Regions from separate parts of the Zhaonella formicivorans genome, predicted to be linked through region 1. Evidence: a T-box and tRNA genes for the amino acid it is inferred to sense, from the RefSeq annotation. Region 1 holds a T-box; the other holds one or more tRNA genes.
What was found. The T-box of region 1 lies ahead of EYS13_RS08015 (valine--tRNA ligase). A T-box ahead of a tRNA ligase gene usually reads a tRNA of that ligase, here a tRNA-Val.
Positions count from the first base shown of each region.

Region 1 (4,680 bases):
CCAAAATTGCCGTGGGTTATACTCTGGACCAAATTCAAAATAAAATTACCGGTACAACTTCATGCTTTGAACCTGCTTTGGACTATGTTGTAGTAAAGATACCGCGTTTTCCCTTTGATAAACTGCGGGGAGAAAGGACTTTAGGGACTCAGATGAAGGCCACTGGAGAGGCGATGGCTATAGACCGGACTTTTGAAAGGGCATTACTCAAAGGATTGCGGGGACTGGAATTAAGCAACGGCAGCCAACACCTGTGGAAGATTAAACAGGCTTCATTGCAGGAAATCCAGGAACAACTGCGGCTGGCCAGTGATTTGCGTATCTTTTATATTTTTGAGGCTTTTCACCGGGGATTAAATGTGCTCGAAGTAGCTGAATTAACAAAAATAGATCTTTTCTTTTTGGCCAAAATGCATAAGATCGCAGTTCAGGAGCAAGAACTGCAAGGCAATCGTGGCGTTTTAAACAAAGAACAGGTACAAAAAGCTAAGGTACTTGGTATTAGCGATACCCGGGTGGCTGAACTTTTGGGGGTATCAGAAAAAGCCGTTAGGGAGTTTAGGAAAGAACAAGGCATTTGTCCGGTTTATAAGATGGTGGATACGTGCGCTGCTGAATTTGCTGCTTTAACCCCATATTATTACTCTACCTACGATTGGCAAGACGAGGTTGAGTTGAAACCCGGACGGAAAATTGCGGTGCTTGGTTCCGGACCAATCCGTATCGGTCAGGGCATAGAGTTTGATTACGGGGCAGTGGAATGTACCCGGGCTTTGAAAGAAGCTGGCATTACAGCCATAGCTGTTAATAATAATCCCGAAACAGTGAGCACTGATTTTGATATAGCTGACAAACTTTACTTCGAACCGTTGACTGTGGAAGATGTAATGCATATTTTAGATAAAGAGCAGCCCGAAGGGGTGATTGTGCAGTTCGGGGGACAAACAGCCATTAATTTAGCAAAAGGGTTGGCTGCTTGGGGGGTGCCCATTTTAGGTACTACTTTGGAGGCAATAGATTTGGCGGAGGACAGGGATAAGTTTGACCGGCTGTTAACAGACCTAGGGATTCCCAAACCCCCCGGCTCAGGAGCTGCAAGCCCGGAAGAAGCAGTGCAAATTGCAGCAAACCTGGGGTATCCTGTAATGGTCCGGCCCTCTTATGTTATAGGGGGCAGGGGAATGGAGATTGTATACAACCAGGAAGAACTGCTGCACTATTTGACAGAGGCCCTGGAATTATCCCAAGACTGCCCCGTATTGATCGACAAATATTTCTCAGGAACCGAAGTAGAGGTGGATGCCGTCTCGGACTGCGAGGAAGTGTTAATCCCCGGAATCATGCAGCATATTGAAAGGCCCGGAGTTCATTCAGGGGACAGCATTGCGGTATACCCGGCCTTTGATTTGAGTCACAAAGCCGTAAGCAGGATTATAGAATATACCAAACTGCTGGCTAAGGCGCTGGCTGTTAAGGGGCTGTTTAATATCCAGTTTATAGTACAAGGTGATGAGGTGTTTGTGCTGGAAGTAAATCCTCGTTCCAGTAGGACTGTCCCTTTCCTGAGTAAGGTGACAGGGATCCCTTTAACGGCTATTGCAACCAAAGTAATTTTAGGTGAAAGGCTCAAGGACCAAGGCTATGGGACGGGTTTATATCCCCCGGCAGCTCATTTTGCCGTTAAAGTTCCCGTATTCTCGCTGGCTAAGCTGCAGCAAACCGATGTTTCTCTTGGGCCGGAAATGAAGTCCACCGGAGAGGTTATGGGAATAGACTATAGTTTATCCGGGGCTTTATATAAGGGATTGGTAGCAGCGGGATATGATTTACCGCAGAGGGGGAAGGTCCTTGCTGCCATTGCTGAACGGGATAAGAGAGAATCTTTGCCGTTGTTACAAGAACTGGCGCAGCTTGGCTACACAATCTATGCTACTCCCGGAACTGCTAAGGTGCTGCGGCAAGCAGGTTTGACAGTGCTGGAAACAGGCGATGAGCAAAGCAGAGAAACAGAGCTGCTAAAACTTCTGCGGGAAAAGCATTTTGATATTGTTCTAAATACCCTGACCCAGGGTAAAGATCCCTCCCGTTTAGGATTCCGGATCCGCAGGACTGCTGCGGAGTACGGCGTAACCTGTTTAACTTCCTTGGATACTGCCAAAGCGGTTGTTCGGCTTTTGGCAGAGTTAAGGCAGTCACAAAGCCAGATAACAGTTAATCCTATTCAGGAATATTTGGGTTGTCTGGAAATTGAACAGGTCGGTTGACGTCTTTTTCGACAGTTTTTTGCAGCCAGTGTGTAACAATCTTGACAGCCGGTAATAATATGGCTAATATTAATCTTAGTTTAATAGGGTACTGTTGATGAAGGGGAGGAGTACTCCCAGGCTGCCTTAAAGAGAGGGGAACCTTGGCTGGAAGTTCCCCAGGCCGGTTGGGAAGAATGTCGCCCTGGAGCGGTAAACTGAAAGTCAGTAAGTTTTCCGGGTTTGCCCGTTACAGCAACCTAAGTGCGCTTGCTTTACAAGCCGTCTTTCCCGGCGGGTCGAGTAAGCGGAAATAAGGTGGTACCGCGGAGTTCCTTCGTCCTTAACAGGCGAGGGAATTTTTTGTTAGCCGTCAGCCATCAGCTAATAGTTATTAGCAATTAGCTATTAGGGCTGGACCGTGGGCTGGTGCTAACCACTTAGGACTAACGATTAAGGACGCGGTCGAACAACCAGCAACTGTTGTCTTACATTCATGTAAAGGGGAGGTTTATAGATGAGCTCACAAGTTAACATTCCCTCGACGTACAATCCTAAAGAAGTGGAGGAAAAATGGTATAAGTTTTGGGAAGATAACGGTTTTTTTCATGCGGAGGTAGAGCGGGACAAAAAGCCTTTTACCATTGTGATGCCGCCGCCTAATGTGACCGGCGCCTTACACCTGGGACATGCTATTGATAATACCCTCCAGGATATCCTGATCCGCTGGCGGCGCATGCAGGGCTACAATGCCCTGTGGGTGCCGGGCACAGACCATGCGGGAATTGCTACCCAGGCCCGGGTAGAAGAGCACCTGGCCCAGGACGGCATCAGCAAATATGACCTGGGAAGGGAAAAGTTTCTGGAGAAGGTCTGGGAGTGGAAGCATGAATACCATGGGCGGATCAGCAAACAGCTCCGCTTGTTAGGCTCTTCCTGTGACTGGGACAGGGAGCGTTTTACCATGGATGAAGGCTGCTCCAGGGCGGTCAGGGAAGTATTTGTCCGGCTTTTTGAAAAAGGTTTGATCTACCGGGGTAACTACATCATCAACTGGTGTCCCAAATGCCAGACCACTATTTCCGATATCGAGGTAGAACACCAGGAGCAGCCCGGACACCTGTGGCATTTGAAATACCCGGTGAAAGGTGAAGAGGCATATATTGTAGTGGCCACAACCCGCCCGGAAACTATGCTGGGCGATACGGCGGTAGCGGTTCATCCCGATGATGAACGCTATACTAAGCTGGTAGGAAAGACTGTTATCCTCCCTATCGTTGGGCGGGAGATTCCCATTATCGCCGACAGCTACGTGGATCCTTCTTTTGGTTCCGGGGCGGTAAAAATTACGCCGGCTCATGACCCGAACGACTTTGAAATGGCCTTGCGCCATGACCTGCCCCAGGTTGTGGTAATCGACAAGCAGGGTAAAATGACCGCTGAAGCCGGAAAGTACGAGGGCATGGACCGCTATGAATGCCGCAAACAAATTGTCAAAGACTTGGAAGAAGCGGGGTATCTCATTGAAATAGAAGAGCATACTCATGCTGTAGGTCACTGCTACCGCTGCGACACTGTAATTGAACCTTTGGTTTCCAGTCAGTGGTTTGTGAAAATGAAGCCCCTGGCTGAACCCGCCATTAAAGCTGTAGTCGAAGGTAGGATAAAATTTGTACCCGAAAGGTTTACCAAGATTTACCTTGGCTGGCTGGAGAATATCCGGGATTGGTGCATTTCCCGCCAGCTCTGGTGGGGACATAGGATCCCCGTGTGGTACTGTCAGGACTGCGGGAAGATGATCTGCACTTCAACAGACCCGGAAGTATGCCCGGAATGCGGCAGCGGGAAACTTGAGCAGGACCCTGATGTTTTGGATACCTGGTTCAGTTCAGGGCTCTGGCCGTTCTCCACTTTGGGTTGGCCGGAAAAGACTCCGGAACTGGAGCATTTTTACCCCACTTCGGTGCTGGTTACCGGACGTGATATTATCTTTTTCTGGGTAGCCAGGATGATCTTTACAGCATTGGAATTCATGCAGGAAGTGCCTTTCCGGGAAGTGTTCATCCACGGTCTGGTGCTTGATTCCCAGGGCAGGAAGATGAGCAAGTCTTTGGGCAACGGGGTAGACCCTATTGAGGTAATTGAACAGTACGGTGCCGATACCCTCCGCTTTATGCTGGTGACCGGCAACACGCCTGGTAATGACCTGCGTTTCCATTTTGAACGGCTGGAAGGCACCAGAAACTTTACCAACAAGATCTGGAATGCTTCACGGTTTGTGTTGATGAACCTGGCAGATTATGAACCGGGAAGCTCCAAGCCGGAATATATGTTGGCCGACCGCTGGATTTTATCCAAGTATAATCAGACGGTGCGGGAGGTAACACAGTATCTGGAAAGATACGAACTGGGCGAAGCGGCCCGAACAATCTATGAT
Region 1 is NZ_CP085524.1:1,609,810-1,614,489, reverse strand. Features, by position in the region: gene carB (carbamoyl-phosphate synthase large subunit) at 1-2,264, shown strand, start outside; T-box leader at 2,353-2,591, shown strand; gene EYS13_RS08015 (valine--tRNA ligase) at 2,761-4,680, shown strand, end outside.

Region 2 (4,680 bases), 240 kb from region 1:
AAGTAAAAATTTAGGAGGTGCGTTGTTTTGCAAAAATATGGTTTCCTGACAGAGCAGCAGCTGGAACAAATTCACGAGGCCACGCTGGATATCCTGGAGCATACGGGGGTGGAGTTTAGGGCCCAAGCAGCTATAGACGTGCTCACCAGAGGTGGTGCCAAAGCAGAGGGGGTGCGGGTATTTTTCCCCAGGCAATTGGTTGAGGAACAAATTAAAAAAGCCCCCAGCCAATTTACCCTTTACGCCCGCAATCCTGAGAACAACTTGACCATTGGTGGCGATAACTTGGTCTTCAGCCCAGGTTACGGTGCACCTTTTGTAACTGATCTGGATAAGGGCAGACGGAAAGGCACCATGGAGGATTATGAAAACTTTACCAAGCTGGCCGGGGCGAGCAAAAACCTGGACATAACAGGTGGGATTTTGGTTGAGCCTAACGATGTACCGTTGGAATTACGTCCTACTAAAATGCTCTATGCCTGCATCAAAAACACCGATAAGTGTTTTATGGGCAGTGCTTCCGGTGCTAAAAATGCAAAAGACAGCGTTGAAATGGCGTCTATTTTATTTGGAGGACAAGACCTGTCCAAAAAGCCGGCCTTAATTAGTTTGATCAATTCCGTTACTCCATTGATTTATGATGACAGAATGCTCGGGGCATTAATGGAATATGCCAAAGCCGGACAAGCTGCGGTAATCACTTCGCTGGCTATGGCCGGCTCCACCTCCCCGGCCACGCTGGCAGGTACCCTGGTGGTACAAAATGCCGAGGTGTTGGCAGGGATTGTCCTGGCCCAGTTGATCCGGGAAGGGACACCTGTAGTTTATGGCTCTGCTTCAACAATAACGGAAATGCGCAATGCTGCTTTAAGCATTGGTTCACCGGAAATGGCAATTTTGGCCAATGCTTCTGCCCAGCTTGCCCGGTTTTACAACCTCCCCTGCAGGGGAGGCGGAGCAATTACCGACTCTAAGCTGCCTGACACCCAGGCTGGGTATGAGTCGATGATGAATTTATTAATGGCCCATGTGAGCGGCATAAATTTTGTGCTGCATGCAGCCGGCATCCTTGAATCTTACAACTGCATCTCCTATGAGAAATTTATTGTAGACGATGAAATCTGCGGCATGGTAAAAAGGATCAGAAAAGGCATTAACGTAAATCAGGACACCTTGGCATCAGACGTCATTAAAATGGTTGGCCCGGCTGGACACTACCTTGACAAGGACCACACCTTTGCTCACTTTAGAAGCGAATTTTACCCGGCTACACTGAGTAATCGCGTTTCCTACGATATTTGGGATCAAAACGGTGCTCTGCAGTCGATGCAAGTAGCAAACCAGCTCTGGAAGGAAACTCTGCAAAACTATGAACCACCTGCGCTGCCGGACGATGTAGACAAGGAACTGCAGAAGTTTATGGCTAAAATCGGTTAGTATTTGAAGGTCGATTTATAGTGCGGGTCAGGTTAGCTTTGAAAAAATAAAGCTGCCTGACCCTGCTGGCTTGACTGTCAAAATCATTATGAATATAATTTAATTAGTCAGGATGCTAATAAGATTATTATTTGAGCATGCTTTTACTAACTACTAAGGGCTAATCACTGACTATTTTTGGACGACATGCTAAGATGGGCGTGTAGCTCAGCTGGGAGAGCATCTGGTTCGCATTCAGAAGGTCGAGGGTTCAAGTCCCTTCACGTCCACCAGATTTAAATTTCAATACGGGCGCGTAGCTCAGTGGGAGAGCGCTTGACTCACATTCAAGAGGTCGCAGGTTCAATCCCTGCCGTGCCCACCAGGAAAAACCACTATTCTCAAGGGATAGCGGTTTTTTCTTTCCTGCTGAAAAGGATCAGAGGTACCGCATTTGTTTACTATTTTTTAGAGCTTACTTAATATATTTATGGCTCCACCCTCAATGGAAACATGCGGACAATTGTTCGGTCGCGGGTTGAAATAAAAAGGCTTTGAAAGCCAAAAACCGTTAGTACTATATTTACTTGATTGCTTTCAGGTGGGCGATATCCTGCATGTTTTTGCCGGTTATGATTTCTATGGCGTTCAAGTCTTTTTGAATATTTTTAATTTCTGTAAGAAGAACTACATGGTTGTTGGCATTTTTAGTTTCAATATCGTCGAGCTTGGCTTCTATTTTATCTAAGCGGCTTACAATGTCTTGCTGTCCTTGCTCGAGTTTTGCCTGTCCTTGCTCGAGTTTTGCCTGTCCTTGCTCGAGTTTTGCCTGTCCTTGCTCGAGTTTTGCCTGTCCTTGCTCGAGTTTTGCCTGTCCTTGCTCGAGTTTTGCCTGTCCTTGCTCGAGTTTTGCCTGTCCTTGCTCGAGTTTTGCCTGTCCTTGCTCGAGTTTTGCCTGTCCTTGTTCGAGTTTTGCCTGTCCTTGTTCGAGTTTTGCCTGTCCTTGTTCGAGTTTTGCCTGTCCTTGCTCGAGTTTTGCCTGTCCTTGCTCGAGTTTTGCCTGTCTTTGCTCGAGTTTTGCCTGTCCTTGTTCGAGTTTTGCCTGCCCTTGCTTTAGCTCTCCAATGTCTGATTTCATAGATACAATGTCTGACTTCATTGACTCAATGTCTGTTTTCACTAACTTAAGTTCAGTTAGTATTTGGTTAAGCATTTCTTCCATGGGAAACACTCACTCCTTTAGAAGTTGAATAAAAAGGATTTTGAAGCCTACGACAAATCATGTAGGCGGGACGGAAACATCCCCTTTTCTAAAATAATTATACCACTTTCTTAAAGAGATGGAACTTAGACCAATAAATTCCAATTACCGACTGCAAAACCTCTGACAACTTATTGACAGGGTATAAATATGGCAGTATAATAGTTTAAAACTTAATAGTAATTGAGTTGAGAAGAGTTGAGTTGAGTGAGAGGTTAGCTTTAAGTTGAGCTTGGTTAAAGGTATTACACCAGGGCTTACTTGAGCTCTGGTTTTATTTTTATCCTATTTTTCTTGACTCAATTAAAACACACAATATAGGGTGAGCTGGGGTGAGCAGTTGAGATGAGTTAAGCATAGTAGAGGAAAACTGAGATCTATATTAAGTATTTGTGTATTTTAAAAAGGAGCGAGAAAATTGGTAAAAGATATTTTAAAGAAGTTAACCGCAAGAGAAAACCTTACAGAAGACGAAGCTTTTCAGATAATTCCGGCCATTAAACGAGGGGAATTTAGCGATGTACAGATAGCAGGATTTCTGGTTTCCCTCTTAATGAAGGGACCTACTATTACGGAGATTACCGCTATTGCCCGCGCAATGCGTGATAACTGTGAACGGATCAATCCCAAAGTCAAAGGGGAACTCATCGATACTTGCGGTACCGGCGGAGGACTAAGCACATTTAACATCTCCACCGCTGTAGCCTTTGTTGCTGCTGCTGCCGGCATACCGGTGGCAAAACATGGCAGCCGCTCTATCTCCAGCCTTTCCGGAAGTGCCGACGTATTAGAGGCCCTGGGCGTTGAAATTAACCTTTCCCCCGGCGCAGTGGAGAAGCTTATTGAACAAGTGGGCATCGGTTTTATCTATGCACCTCTCTTCCACCCAGTAATGCATAAAGTACTTCCCCCGGAACAAGCCTTGGGTATAAAGACTATCTTCTACACCATAATTGGACCTTTGATCAACCCCGCCATGGCCAACCGGCATATCTTAGGTGTTTATACACCTGAGCTACTGGATGTAGTTTCTGAGGTAGCCTTGGCGTTAGGTTATAAGCATGGACTGATTGTTCACGGCCTGGATGGTTTAGATGAAATATCCCTCTTGGGTAAGACCAGGATTAATGAAATTCATAATGGCAGCATTAAATCCTATGAAATATCACCCGAGGATTTTGGCCTTTCACGCTGCACCCTTGCAGATATAGCTACGGGAACACCGGAACAAAACGCCCGCTTTATCTTAGATATCTTTACCGGCAAGGACCGCGGCCCCCGGCGGGATGCAGTAATTCTTAACGCAGCCGGTGCTTTGTTGGTAGGAGGTAAAGCCTCCTCATTGGCGGAAGGTGTACAATTGGCCGCTGAAATCATAGATAGCGGAGCGGCCGAAGCTAAACTGGCGGAGTTGGTAACTGCTTCTCAAAAGTTTAAATCGGCAGCTTAAAAGGTGCCTGGAAAGAGTGAGAATATGTGTGCAGTTGACAAAAAATTTTCCGCTGCGCTAAAGAATCAGCAAGAGCAGAATAAAATTCCTGTAATCCCTGACATCAAGTGCAGGTCGCCTAAAGAAGGCGACCTGCTTAAGGGACGTGATCCAATCGCCATAGCAGAACAGTTAACCAATGCGGGTGCAGCAGTACTTTCCGTGGTAACAGAGCCCCTGCATTTCGGGGGTTCTCTCGAACTGCTGCAACGGCTCGCCCTAAAAACCTCATTGCCTATCTTGCGTAAGGATTTTATTACCAGAGAGGAACAATTGAAAGAAAGCAAGGATATGGGAGCCAGTGCTGTCCTCCTAATCGCCTCCATCATGGAACCACCAAAACTGCAAATGCTTTTTGAGGCAGCGCTGGCTTTAGGCCTTGAGCCGTTGGTAGAAGCCCACAACGAGTCTGAAATAAAATTAGCCAATGAGCTGGGGGTTACAATTGTAGGTATTAACAACCGCAATATTCTGGATCTGGAAAGGGATAACGGAGACGTAACTATCACAGAGA
Region 2 is NZ_CP085524.1:1,847,561-1,852,240, reverse strand. Features, by position in the region: gene EYS13_RS09155 (trimethylamine methyltransferase family protein) at 28-1,437, shown strand; tRNA gene EYS13_RS09150 (tRNA-Ala) at 1,634-1,709, shown strand; tRNA gene EYS13_RS09145 (tRNA-Val) at 1,727-1,801, shown strand; gene EYS13_RS09140 (hypothetical protein) at 2,000-2,638, opposite strand; gene trpD (anthranilate phosphoribosyltransferase) at 3,096-4,127, shown strand; gene EYS13_RS09130 (indole-3-glycerol-phosphate synthase) at 4,152-4,680, shown strand, end outside.
Region 2: it encodes a tRNA-Val, which carries the amino acid that the T-box ahead of EYS13_RS08015 (valine--tRNA ligase) is inferred to sense. The anticodon was not compared.